DNA from 2 places in the Paenibacillus lentus genome. Region 2 is predicted to be linked to the other one. Evidence: a T-box and tRNA genes for the amino acid it is inferred to sense, from the RefSeq annotation. Region 2 holds a T-box; the other holds one or more tRNA genes.
The links. A T-box is a leader RNA that pairs with one kind of tRNA and senses whether it is charged. The one in region 2 lies ahead of EIM92_RS10170 (valine--tRNA ligase), so its partner is inferred to be a tRNA-Val.
Positions count from the first base shown of each region.

Region 1 (7,288 bases), 640 kb from region 2:
GAGAAATGTGCACAAGTCCGTCATGTCTGCCGTTATATTCGCAGGCGCCAAACCCATCTTCGTCTCCCCCGCTCAGGATGAGAACCTGGGGATCGACCATGGGATTACGACCTCGTCCGTACGAAGAGCTTTGCAGCGTCACCCGGATGCCAAGGCCGTGCTGGTCATCAACCCTACTTACTTTGGCGTATGTGCCAATCTGAAGGAGATCGTGGACTTGGCCCATAGCTTTGATGTGCCTGTACTCGTTGATGAAGCACACGGCGTGCATATTCATTTCCATGAGGAGCTTCCGATGTCAGCGATGGAGGCTGGAGCCGATATGGCCGCGACAAGCGTACACAAGCTGGGCGGCTCGATGACGCAAAGCTCCGTGCTTAATTTGAACGTAAAGAACGGTTATGTAAATCCACAGCGTGTTCAAACCATCATCAGCATGCTGACGACGACGTCTACCTCGTACCTACTACTCGCTTCGCTGGACACGGCAAGAAGGAACCTAGCGCTTCATGGCCGTGAAATGATCCAAAGAGCACTGGACATGGCGCATTATATGCGCCGTGAAATTAATAATATTAAAGGCTTGTACTGCTTCGGGCGAGAAATACTCGGCAGCGAGGCCACCTATGATTATGACCCGACCAAGCTTACGATTCACGTTCGCCATCTCGGAATTACCGGCTATGAAACAGAGAACTGGCTCAGAAAACACTACAATATCGAAGTAGAGCTCAGCGACATGTACAACATTCTCTGCTTCATCACCGCGGGAGATACGGAGGAAACGATAAAAACTCTCCTAACAGCACTGCGTGAATTGTCTAAATTGTATTATAAAGAAAATAATGCCAATGAGCTAATCGTAAAAATCCCGGAAATTCCGCAGCTCTCACTCATTCCGCGTGACGCCTTCTATGCCGATACCGAGGTCGTGCCTTTTAAAGAGTCTGCAGGTCGGATTATTGCCGAATTCATCTATGTGTATCCGCCAGGCATTCCGATTCTCCTTCCTGGGGAAGTCATTTCGCAAGACAATATTGATTATATTGTCGATCACGTGGAAGTAGGACTACCTGTCAAGGGGCCGGAAGACCGAGATATTAATCAGGTCAAGGTCATTGTAGAGGCAGATCCCATTTTCTAAAAAAACGTTACATCCAAAGAAGCTCCCCTTGCCGGGGAGCTTCTCTTCAATTCAGGCCATAGATTTAGATAGATCTATAGACAAGCATTTTACACTTCATCTTGACCAGAGACCAGCTCGTTGTAAGCCGCCTCCACTTGACGCCACTCGTCCTCATCTTCAATGTTGTAGAGAACCATTTCCTCATTCTCTTCTTCCAGACGAAGGATGATGCCGTCCGCTTCCGGATTGTTCCGCTCAAGCAACAACGCATATACTTTCTCCGCTACATCGAACGTTTCGACTAGAACCATTTCCACGTCATTGCCTTCTTCGTCCGTCAGCGTGAGCACAAACTCCTCGTGCTCATGGTCATGATCGTGGTCGTGTCCACAGCCGCAAGCTTCGCCGTGTTCATGCTTGTGATCGCTCATTGAAATACCTCACTTTAAAAGTTTTGTAGTTAGTGTTGGATGAACCTGTCAGTTTCCCTCCGTATCGTATCATTTTTACACAGGGCAGGTCAATTCGATATTCAACCATTCTACCTACAATATTAATTATTATGAATTATTTAAGCACGTTGATGCTTTTCTCAGACACCAGCATGAAATCGGAACCGCCTGAAGCCGGCTTCATATAGAAGCCTAGTGTATATTTACCTGCAGTTTTGAAATCATACGTATAATCATCCGTGACGAAATAAAAGTTGCTTCCTGTGTCACTAACTTCCTTGGTCTGAATTGTTTTGGATGTGCCGTCCGGCGCTGTAATCGCTACTTTGACCGCGGATATTTCCGTTCTCAGGTTGTCGATTTGCGAGAAGACGCTAAATTTAAGCTTGCCGGCTTTCTCGATATCCGAGAAAATCTCCCCCTTGCCCTTGAACAAGAAAATATGAACATTGGGTTTATAATAGTTTACCTGCTTCGTCGTTTCATCATATTCAGCTAATCCCTCCAGCTCTCTGACCGGGACGTATGTTTTGCCATCGATCACGTAACCGCCGTCTTCCACTTCGCGGCCATCCATATAAAGCTTAACTTTCTGTGTTGCTGAGTCTGCAAAAAGCATGGATCCGCCCGTAAGGGAGAATGCCAATACTAGCACCATTACTCTTCTCCATTTCAAATTCATCAATAGCCCTCCAATTGATTCATGTTGATGTTAATTTATACTCCTGCAAGCTGCTCAAGTTGCGGTGTTTTCTATAAAATCACTCTTAATTTTTGCGAGAATACAAGAGACGCTTTCACTGATTAGGAAAATCGTGTAAATTAAAATGGAATACCATAGAACGTACAGGAGGGATATTGATTGTCGCTACGCCTTCAAATGCTTGGTACGGGCGGCGCTTTTGCCAAGCAATACTTTAACAATAACGGGCTGCTGTATGCAGACGATTTTACATTGATGATCGACTGTGGAATAACGGCTCCACTTGCGTTACATCATATAGGCAAGCCGATGCAAACCATCGACGCCGTCCTGATCACTCATATTCACGGTGACCATGTGGGCGGACTCGAGGAGTACGCTTTCCGCTTAAAATACGGCCATGGACGAAAACCCGTGCTCTACGTTCCTGAGCAGTTGGCAGAGCCGCTATGGGAGAACACCCTGAAGGGGGGATTAGGCCAGGACGGCATAGAATCTCTGGAAGATGCTTTTTATGTTCATCTGCTTCGCGAAGGACAGGCCACCGAGCTCGTTCCCGGCCTCACTGTGGAAATTATCCGCACACCTCATATTCCCGGGAAAAACAGCTACTCTTTATACTTCAATGGCGAGATTTTCTATAGTGCGGATATGATCTTTCAACCCAAGCTGCTCGAGGAGCTTGTTAATCAGCGCGGCTGCCGTAAAATTTTGCATGAGGTGCAGCTGACAGGCCCCGGTCAGGTTCATACTACCCTGGCAGAGCTTCTGTCCCTTCCTGCGGATATTCGGAAGTTAATATCCCTTATGCACTACGGCGATGAAATGGAAGCTTTTATTGGCCAAACGATGGAAATGGAATTTCTTCGCCAGCACGAAATATATGAGCTATAGGACATTAATTTGCGAAAAAAACAAAGCAGCCCAAGGAATTATTTTCCGAGGCTGCTTCTCACGCTTCTTATTCAAATGTAGGCAGTGCGTCTAAATTGTTCGATGGATCCCCATCCGCATCGCCGCGGATATACATTTCTCCGTCTTTTCCTTTAAAGATGTTTACGCCCGCAATCGCCCCCGCATTCACTTCTCGCAGCGCGTCTTCATAATTTAAAATACGACCGCTAGAGGTTTTAAATCGGGTTAAATTCCCATCCCCGTTTCTTTGAACCGCGATAAACGTCTCTCTGCTATCGACAGCCATCTATTGCACATCTCCTTCATCATGATGAGTTCCCCAGAAAGAAGGGATGCGTATAGTTTAGCCCGAGTTCCCCATTTATATTAGGGTTTATAAGGACTTCTCCATTCGAACATGCAGTATGCCTGCGTCATAAAACGGCTCTGTGGATATCGTCTCATAACCGAGCTTGGCATAAAATTCCTCTGCCTGGCATTGGGCATCCAGCACGGCCTTCGTAAGCCCCAGTTCTCTAGCCCGCTCTTCCATAGCAAGGAGCAATATTCTGCCTAGGCCCTGGGAACGAAAAGATTTGCGAACAGCGATCCGCTGCATTTTTGCGCTATTATCCTTATAGTACGTAATTCTCCCTGTTGCTGCAGCCGTGCCTTCCAATTCAACCAACACATGATTAGCGTCCGGACTGATTACATCATATTCATCGATCTCCAGATCGACCGGCACCTTCTGCTCTTCCACAAAAACTTCCTTGCGAATCTCCAAACATTTCTCTAATTGCTGTTCCGAATTAACGGCAATAATAACAGCAGCCATGGATACCCCTCCCCCTGCTTCTTACTCTGCAAACTGCATCATTATACAAAAAAAAGCTGTTAATGTATAGTTATTATGGTGGCGTGATTACTTCCTTTGAGTACACATGCTCCCGCACGGATTGCCCATACACTTTGCCGCGTACGGATTGACCGATCCATGAAGGGAACTGCTGCTGCCTATGCATCGTCTCTTCATTGGGCTGCAAACCGCAGCCGCTGACTAACAGCATCAGGAGAATCCCCCCAATCGCTGTAGCCTTTTTCATGTTCGATGTGCCTTGCTTCCCGATTGCCGCATACCTCTTAACCCGCACACCTTCTCCTCCTTTCTGCTTATTTACTGCATCAGATCATCGCTTGTCAACATTGTCGTCCTCCGTACCAGCCTTTATACGTAAAAAAGGGTTTGACAGGAGCAATTAATCCTGTTATGATATTTCTTGTCTTCACTATTTATATCTGATCTGTTAGCTCAGCTGGGAGAGCACCATCTTGACAGGGTGGGGGTCAGTGGTTCGAGCCCACTACAGATCATAGCCGAGAGCCCTTGTGTATCAAGGGCTCTTTCTTTGTTCTCAACCACCCCAGTCCGAGCTTTTAGAGGCTCTGGGGATAAATTGGGGCTTGCCTGGAATACGGCCGTAGATTAATTAGGGGTTTTTGTATATTTATATATTAATAACATAACGAAGACCGCCGAGGCATAAGCCTATGCGGTCTTCTTGGTAATACGCAATATTTTCCTTAGTCATAATTAATCCAGCTATTAATCAAATCCGTTTATTAACCATTCTTTGACCATTAACTCTCTATTGTCGATAGTCCTATACAACATTTGTGGAGTCCATTCCCAGAAGTATTTCCCATTGGCTAAGATTAAAGCTTCCAGCCACTCTTCAAAATTCATTGACATAAAACTGAAATCTGAACTTGAATCATGCGTAAAAACACATTTTTCTCGAGTAGTATCTAAATAAATAGTCCCTGAAGGATAATGGGCAACTGGAATAAGACCTCCACTGATTGTATCAGGCATTATTTCAGAATATTCGTCAACTTTATTTAAGTAATATATTTCGGTGAACTCTCCAAAACCAACGTCAAATAGTATTGCTCCGTTATGAATACACATAAATTCTACATAATCATTTGGAAGATTAACATTATACTTCTTTGAAATAAAGTCAACCTCTTCTTTTCGGGCGGGTGGATTTAATTCAAATTTCGCAATTTCAACCTCACCGCCTGATAATTGAATTAATATTTCATTTTTACTATTTGCTCTTTTCCTTAATCCATCTAAAATTGTTTGCAAGTTAGAGTGCATCTCAGATAAATTCCTCCTAGTATCCAGCAAACCAAGATTGTATATAAATGGCAAACCTAAATTCAACTTTATAGTATCCGGTTCTTGTAAGGTCAATGATCTTCTGTGATTTACGACTTACAGCAGGAAATAACATATTATCAAAAGTGCTAGCCTCCTGCTTCATTGCTCCATATTTGGTATCAGCTCTTTTATTGGACAGCCCCTATTTGTTTTTCACGGATGCAAATAGCCACGAATGAATCGGCAGCAGCGGTTCAGCAGACTAAATGTGATGATTCGCTATTTTTTCGATTTATACATCATGAACCTGCTGCCGATTATATCGTTAAGAGCTTTATCCCCCACATCACCCAAAAAATCTCATATCCTGCCAACAATTAATCAATTGTTCAGAGATTGTATAGATGGATAGTCTATAGTATTTTAATGAATTGTTAGTTTGTTACAGATGTTATTACATATGTAGGGAGAGCGCGATGAAAGTTATTCTTCTGGATGATGATATTATTGCACTGGATTATCTAGAACACCAGCTAATGCAGATTCCTGAAATTGAAATCGTGGGGAAGTTTTCCGATCCGGATTTGGGCAAGAAAGAGATACTTAATCAATCGATCGATCTGGCTTTCCTCGATATCCAACTTCCGAAAATCGATGGGATTCAATTAGCGGAAGAAATTTTACAAGTGAAACCGGATTTGAAAATTGTGTTCGTCACTGGATATGAATCATATGCCGTACGAGCATTTGAGTTAAACGCATTGGATTATCTGCTCAAGCCTGTCAAATTGGAAAGGTTGATGAATACAATTCAGCGTATTGATCGTTCACATACCGAGTTTGATTTAGATCGGCTGGCCCAGAAAAACCAATCGCTGCAAATTAAAATGCTAGGCCATTTTCAAATGATTCTTAAAGAAAAGCAGCTACCGCCGCTGCGTTGGCGGACAACCCGAGCCCAGGAATTGTTCTTATATATGCTGCAATGCCGTGGACAATTCATCCGTAAATCGACTTTAATTGAATTGCTGTGGCCCGAATATGAACCCAACAGAGCGTATTCCTTATTGTATACAATCATTTATCATATTCGAAAAACTTTGGAGCAATTTGAGGATTATTTTTCGCTCACGAACTCTGTAGACGGATATGTTTTAAATTTAAACAATGTGCTTCTGGATGTCGAGGAATGGGAGAATTTTATGATGTCCAGCCTACCTTTAAAGAACACGACAATTGCCGATTATGTGAATATGATGAAATTATTTAAAGATGATTATTTGAAGGAATACGATTACTGGTGGGCGGAAAGTGAACGACAGAGGTTAAAAATGCTATGGCTCCGCACCTCATTTCGAATGGCGGAATGGTATATGTCGAACCATCAGCAATCGAAGGCCGTGGAAAAATACCTGGAAATATGTCATCAGCACCCTATTGCGGAGGAAGCGCATTTTGCACTAATGAAAATATTTGCTTCGAATAAAAATTCATTGGCTGTCCACCGGCAATATCGCCTGCTTGTTGCTATTTTGCTTGAGGAGTTCAATGAACAGCCAAGTACATATATTACGGATTGGTACGACAATTGGAAAATCGAACACGAGAATTGATCCTTGCTGCATCACTGATTTGCAAGAATTCTACCGATTGATGGAATGATTTTGCAAAATCCCGGCAGTCAGACTACACTCATATTGTGTTCATTGGTTCTGACCCATTCGTGAATTTCTGCTTCTCTCATCGGCTCGCCGTAATAATAACCTTGCATCACATAGCAACCAAGACGAGCCAAAAGATCAATATGCTCCTGGTTTTCGACGCCTTCAGCAATGATATCAAGCTGGAGATTGTTAGCCATCATAATGATCGCGTTAATGACCGCCCGTTTGCTCGGATTCTCTAAATCATTAGTAAATAAACGATCCAGCTTCAATGCGTCG
Region 1 covers NZ_CP034248.1:2,902,390-2,909,677, reverse strand. Annotated here, with positions in the region: gene EIM92_RS12940 (aminotransferase class I/II-fold pyridoxal phosphate-dependent enzyme) at 1-1,144, shown strand, start outside; gene EIM92_RS12935 (DUF1292 domain-containing protein) at 1,234-1,557, opposite strand; gene EIM92_RS12930 (stalk domain-containing protein) at 1,694-2,254, opposite strand; gene EIM92_RS12925 (MBL fold metallo-hydrolase) at 2,441-3,175, shown strand; gene EIM92_RS12920 (DUF3892 domain-containing protein) at 3,243-3,482, opposite strand; gene EIM92_RS12915 (GNAT family N-acetyltransferase) at 3,570-4,013, opposite strand; gene EIM92_RS12910 (hypothetical protein) at 4,087-4,329, opposite strand; tRNA gene EIM92_RS12905 (tRNA-Val) at 4,477-4,549, shown strand; gene EIM92_RS12900 (SMI1/KNR4 family protein) at 4,782-5,342, opposite strand; gene EIM92_RS12895 (response regulator) at 5,822-6,958, shown strand; gene EIM92_RS12890 (bifunctional diguanylate cyclase/phosphodiesterase) at 7,027-7,288, opposite strand, start outside.
Region 1: it encodes a tRNA-Val, which carries the amino acid that the T-box ahead of EIM92_RS10170 (valine--tRNA ligase) is inferred to sense. The anticodon was not compared.

Region 2 (7,288 bases):
ATATCCAAACCCGTAACAATAGCAGCAATTGGACGAATCTAAATGAAAGCAATGATTATTCCTATGACCCTACCAAAACTTCCTATGCGAATTGGGATAAAGTTACTTTATACCAAAATGGAACACTCGTATGGGGAAATGAACCTCAATAAATGAACAGAAACGGCGTCTTATGGCGCCGTTTTATTTCCCTAAGAATGATTATAGAGAATTATTAAAATTTATGAGGAATGAGGGAGCATGATGTTTGCTGCTAGAAGATGTATTAGTCTGGCGATAGTTTGTGTTCTGTTAGCAACGCTTGGGCTCGGCTTATTTCCTGGAGGCAAAACGTTAGATCATGTTACTGCAGCGTCTGCAAATTTATTAACAAATCCTGGATTCGAATCCGGTTCGACAACCGGGTGGGAAGGCATGGCGGGAACAGAAACGTTAAGTGTGGTTAGCAATCCGGTTATTGAAGGTACTTATAGCGCGTTAGTAGAAGAAAGACAAAGCGAGTGGCATGGCATTGCCCAGAACCTCCTCGGCAAGCTTACGGCAGGACAAACTTACGATATTTCCGCATCTGTACGTCTAAAAAATGAATCCAGCGGTCGGGTTATGCTGACGATGCAGCAAAGCGATGGCAGTGGCGATGATTACCTTAGAGTGGCTGAATCCCCTGTGACGGATAATGCCTGGAGCACACTAAGGGGCTCATTTCTATTTAAGCCTTCCGGCACGGTAACATCATTGAAGCTGTATTTTGAAGGTCCGGAAGCTGGAGTAGATTTTTATGTAGATGATGTTGTTGTTATGGAAAGAGCTGAGATCGATTGGAAAGCCGAAGCAAATGCAAGGATCGATCAACTGCGGAAGGGCGATGTGCAGATTCTGGTAACGGATACGCAGGGCCGTCCAGTGTCGGGGGCAAATGTCGAGGTGCAGCAAACTAGACAAGGTTTTCCCTTCGGTTCAGCCATGAGCAGTACAGTGCTTAGCAACAGCCAATACAGCGATTTTTTCAAGAACCATTTCAATTGGGCTGTATTCGAAAATGAATCTAAATGGTATGCCAATGAAACCAGCAAAGGCAATGTCAACTATAGCGTGGCTGATCAGATGATGGAATTTGCTGAAGCGAATGACATCACGGTGCGGGGACATACGGTGCACTGGGAGGTTGAAGAGTATCAGCCCAGTTGGGTAAACAATCTGCAGGGCGACGAGCTTCGTCAAGCGATGGATGACCGGATCACCAGCGTAGTCAATCATTTTAAGGGAAAATTCGTTCACTGGGACGTGAACAACGAAATGATGCATGGCAGTTTTTTTAAAGATCGGCTGGGACAATCGATATGGCCTTACATGTACCAAAGAACGAAGGAGCTTGATCCGGCTGCCAAGTTGTTCGTGAACGATTATAACGTGATAAGCCAGCCTGGAGACAATGATTATAAGTTTCATATCCAAGAACTACTCAGCCAAGGAGCGCCCATTGATGGCATTGGTGTTCAAGGACATTTCGGTGCGACGATCGATCCGATTGTGGTGAAGCAGAGACTGGATAATTTGGCGACTCTGGATTTACCGATTTGGATTAGTGAATATGACTCTACCCAACCCAATGAGAATATCAGGGCGGATAATCTCGAAGCGTTATATAGAACGGCCTTCGGCCATCCAGCCGTAGAAGGTATCATGATGTGGGGATTTTGGGCCGGAAACCACTGGCGTGGCGCCGATGCTGCGATTGTTAACATGGATTGGTCTCTGAATGCAGCTGGTCAAAGGTATATGGAGCTGATGGATGAATGGACGACGTCTGAGTCCGGTACAACATCGGTCAATGGCCAATATGCCTTTAGGGGGTTTCATGGAACGTATGACGTGACCGTGACGAAAGACGATCTCCGTGCAACAAAAACCTTTGAATTAGTACCGGGAAGCGGCGCGCTTTCAGTACCCGTTCAGCTTAACGAGTCCGGCGGCGAACCCGAGCCTGCTCCTACGGGAGAATTGAAGGTGCAGTATAAGGCCGGGGACACGAATGCCAGTGACAACCAGTTGAAACCGCATTTCAATATTGTGAATAGCGGGAATAACGCAGTGCCGTTAAGTGAGCTGACCCTTCGCTATTACTTGAACACAGACGGGAACGAGGCTTTTATATTTAACTGTGACTGGGCGGTCGTCGGCTGTTCAAATCTCAGCGGCAAGTTCGTTAAGCTGGATGAAGCTAAAGCGAATGCTGATGCTTATTTAGAAATTAGCTTCAAAGCTTCAGCAGGCACTCTCTCGGCGGGAGGAAGCATCGGTGAAATACAAACACGCAGCCATAGCAGTGACTGGACGAGTTTAAACGAAAATAATGATTATTCTTTTGATTCGACAATAACCTCGTTTACAGATTGGGAGCAGGTGACGCTATATCAAAACGGGAAGCTAGTTTGGGGAGTCACGCCTTAAATTAAATGAATGAAAAGAGGGAGCTAGAATGATCGGTTTTATGGATAGTTCGAGAAGCAGTGTATGGAACTTTACAAAATCAACCGCGGCTGTGCTCATTCTCATGATGGTTATATCTGTTTTGTTACCTACAGGGGTTAACGCGGATACGGACCCTAGCCCAATCCGTGTCAACCAAGTTGGTTACCTGCCCGGGGCGAATAAAATAGCCACGATTGTCAGTAGCTCGACATCGCCGCTTGCTTGGGAGCTACGGAAGACGGGAGGCGGCGTAGCAGCTCAAGGACAAACGCATGTATATGGTCAGGATCAGGCTTCTGCCGATCATATTCACCACGCGGATTTTTCATCCATTACGGAACAAGGGACTTATAAATTATGGGTTTCGGGGTTAGGAGAAAGTGTACAATTTTCAATTACTGAAAACTTATATCCGAGCCTGCCGAACGAAGCGATGGAATATTTTTATTTTCATCGTATGGGAATTGATATCGAGGCGCAATATTTGAGTAATTCGGCGTTTGCTCATAAAGCACTGCATCCGGGGGACGGCTCGGTTGGCTGTTTTAACAACTGGTGCGGAAACGAAAGGCTCAATGTGAAAAATTCCTGGGCGGACGCGGGGGATTTCGGAATCTATCCCGTGAATCAGGCCATATCAGCTTGGACGCTGCTGAATCTGTACGAGCGTTATCCAACAGTGTTCCCGGACGGTTCCCTGAACATCCCGGAGAGCGGGAACGGAATTCCCGACATTCTCGATGAAGTTTTGTTCGGCTCTACTTTTATGAAAGGAGTTATGCCTTCGACAGGGCTTGCCTCGCATAAAATTCATGGTGATAACTGGAGTGCTTTCCCAGTAACGAACATTGATGAGGAAAACAGCATGAATCGCCAGGCCCAGCCGCCATCTACGAATGCGACCTATGCGGTTGCCCGCAATCTCGCACATTTGGCTCGCCTGATCGAACCGTACAATGCAGTAGAGGCCGCGGAAATGTGGAGCATTGCCAAGGAGGCCTGGACACGGGCTTTGGCTAACCCGAATGTTCTCTATACCTCGGAAACGCCCGATGCTCCTGGTGGCGGAGACTATGATGATATGAGTACAAGCGATGACCGATATGCGGCGGCCGCAGAGCTTTATTTGACGGCTTATGCGTTCGGTGACAGCAATGCCTCTTCCTACAAAGCCGCGGTAACCTCATCTCCCCATTACCGCGAGGTTACCCAGTTTGATTGGTACTCTACGGCTGCGACAGGTACGCTCTCCTTATTGTCAGCTCCCAGCGATTTACCAGCCACTGATCTTCAGGCGATGAAGACGAATGTGCTGAACCAGGCGAACGGTATGCTGGCGACGCTAAACGGGGAAGGATACCCTGTGCTGCTGCCGGGGAACAAAGGTTATGATTGGGGCTCCAACTCCAGCATTGCCAATAAAATGATATTGCTGGGCTACGCTTACGATCTTAGCCAGAATTTGAATTATTTAAAGGCCATGAACCGGGCGATGGATTATTTCATGGGTAACAATGCGATGAGATTATCCTATATTACGGGATACGGACAATACTACGAGACGGACACGCATGACCGCTGGGCCTGGGGCAAATACCAGAGCGGCGTCCCGTATCCGAAAGGCTGGCTGTCCGGAGGGCCGAACAATACGCATATCAATGATTCGGCGACACCGACGGGAATGCCGGCTGCGAAATCGTATGCCCCGAAGAACACGGCCCCTGAGGCCTGGGTGTCCAAAGAGAATACGATCAACTGGAATGCACCACTCGTTTGGATTTCAAAATACATTCAAGACCACAGAGAGCCCTTAGGCGGAGGTACGAACTCGAATCCTAACCCGAATCCCGACCCAAACCCAGATCCAAACCCATCACCTGAAGGAGATTTGGCTGTTCAGTATAAGGCCGGGGACACGAATCCCTTGGATAACCAGTTCAAGCCGTACTTTAATATCGTTAATCACGGTTCTACGGCAATACCTTTAAGTGAATTAAGCCTTCGTTACTATATTACTGTTGATGAAAATGAACAGATGGAGTTCAACTGCGATTGGGCGATGGTAGGCTGCACTAATCTAAGCGGTACTTTTGTCAAAATGAATCCCGGAAAATCGATGGCAGATACCTATTTGGAGATTACATTCAATGCAGCGGCAGGTTCGCTGCCGGCGGGAGGTCAAACCGGGGATATCCAGACTCGCAACCATAGCAGCAACTGGACGAATTTAAACGAGAGCAATGATTATTCTTTTGATCCGCTGAATACTGCTTATACGAACTGGGAACGCGTAACCTTGTATCATAACGGGATTTTAGTATTCGGAACAGAGCCTTGATCGGCGGGACTCACATGCGATTTCTCTCAGCTCCGGCACGTTTAAGACGCTTGAATTCGGGCTGATTGGATGCTGGCCGCCAGACCAAATATTGACTCCTAGTCAATTTCACGCTATGATAATGAAGATTAACTTAAAAAATGCGTGGAAAGACATAGAACGGGAAGAGTAGGCAGTATGCCCTTCAGAGAGCGGGATTGCAGCGCTGGAAGATTCCGCAGGATGCAGCTGGCCGAAGTCACCCGGGAGTCGCTTGTTTGAGCAGCTATGTAGTATGTAGTCGTTAGAACGGGCCGGTAGCAGCCGTTATCTGTACGAGTGTTGCGAGTTTCTCGGCTATTCCAATTAAAGAGGAATCAGCTTAGGTGAACCCGCAAAACAAAGGTGGTACCGCGAAAGTAAAGCCCTTTCGTCCTTTGAGACGAGGGGCTTTTTGTATTTTTAAGCAAGACTATCCTGATTACGCTAAGGCAATGCTGAATTGTAACGGAGGTTGAAATTATGTCAGAGATCCAAAAGCATTCATCGGCTAACATGCCAACAACGTATGACCCTAAGGCGGCAGAGCAGAAATGGTATCGGTATTGGATGGAGGGCGGCTTTTTCAAAGCAGGGCAAAGACCGGAAGCTACGCCGTACACGATCGTTATTCCACCACCGAATGTAACCGGTATGCTCCATATCGGGCATGCGCTTGATTTTACGCTGCAGGATATATTAATCCGCACAAAACGGATGCAGGGTTATGACGCTCTGTGGCTCCCAGGCTCAGATCATGCCGGAATAGCTACGCAAACGAGAGTAGAGCAAACGCTGCGGGCAGAAGGAATTTCCCGTTATGACCTTGGACGCGAGAAGTTTCTTGAGAAGGTATGGGAGTGGAAAGAGCATTATGCCGACACGATTCGTGAACAATGGGCAAAAATGGGCTTCTCGCTCGATTACTCCCGCGAGCGGTTTACTTTGGACGAAGGGCTATCGGAGGCTGTTCGCGAAGTTTTCGTTAAGTTGTACGAGAAGGGTCTGATTTATCGCGGTAAGTATATCATTAACTGGGATCCTGCGGCTCGTACGGCCCTCTCGGATATTGAAGTGGAGTACAAAGAGGTTAACGGTCATTTGTATCATCTTCAATATCCGCTTAAGGATGGCAGCGGATTTATTACAGTAGCTACAACGAGACCTGAAACGATGCTTGGGGATACGGCTGTTGCCGTTCATCCTGAGGATGAGAGATATCGTCACCTAATCGGGCAATCTTTAGTTTTGCCAATCGTGAACCGCGAAATTCCGATTATAGCCGATGAGTACGTAGATAAGGAATTCGGAAGTGGAGCGGTGAAGATTACACCTGCTCATGACCCGAATGACTTTGAAGTAGGCCTTCGCTATGATCTGCCGCAAATTACCGTTATGGATGAAAGTGGCAAGATGAACGAGGCAGCTGGAAAATACAAGGGGCTGGATCGCAGCGAATGCCGCAAAGCCATCGTTGAAGATTTGAAAGAATCGGGAGTCCTTGTGCAAATCGAGGATCATGTTCACCAGGTTGGGCACAGCGAGCGTTCCGGAGCCGTTGTAGAACCTTATCTATCGACGCAATGGTTCGTAAAAATGAAGCCTCTGGCAGAAGCGGCGATCGCTGCTCAAAAGTCAGGCAAAGGAGTTCACTTTGTTCCGGAGCGGTTTGAGAAAATCTACCTGCACTGGATCGAGAATGTTCGCGATTGGTGTATTTCCAGGCAACTATGGTGGGGTCATCGCATTCCAGCCTGGTATTGTGAATCCTGTGGCGAATTGCACGTCGCAAGAGAAGCAGTAGATGCTTGCGTAAAATGCGGAGGACATAAGCTTGTACAGGATAATGATGTTCTTGACACCTGGTTTAGTTCTGCGCTGTGGCCGTTCTCCACACTGGGCTGGCCGAATGAGGACAGCGAGGACTTCAAACGTTACTTCCCAACGGATGTTCTCGTTACCGGGTATGACATCATTTACTTCTGGGTAGCCCGGATGATCTTTACCGCGCTCGAGTTTACGGGAGAAATTCCGTTTAAGGATGTGCTGATCCATGGACTGGTACGGGACAGCGAAGGCCAGAAAATGTCTAAATCGCTGGGTAACGGGGTTGATCCATTGGATGTGATCGAGAAATATGGTGCGGATGCGATGCGCTATATGATCTCTACGAGCAGTACGCCTGGGCAGGACTTGCGCTTCCACTGGGAGCGGGTCGAGCAGGCTCGCAACTTTGCGAATAAAATTTGGAACGCCTCTAGGTTTGCATTGATGAATCTGGAAGGTGTAACCTTTGATGATATTAATATTGAAGGAAAGCTGTCGACTTCCGATCGTTGGATCCTTCACCGTTTCAATGAGACGGCGCGCAATATCACTCGTCTGATCGATGCTTATGAATTCGGAGAGACAGGTCGGGAACTGTATAACTTCATTTGGGATGATTTATGTGACTGGTAT
Region 2 covers NZ_CP034248.1:2,265,860-2,273,147, forward strand. Annotated here, with positions in the region: gene EIM92_RS10155 (glycoside hydrolase family 6 protein) at 1-152, shown strand, start outside; gene EIM92_RS10160 (endo-1,4-beta-xylanase) at 241-2,451, shown strand; gene EIM92_RS10165 (glycoside hydrolase family 9 protein) at 2,480-4,810, shown strand; T-box leader at 4,957-5,230, shown strand; gene EIM92_RS10170 (valine--tRNA ligase) at 5,312-7,288, shown strand, end outside.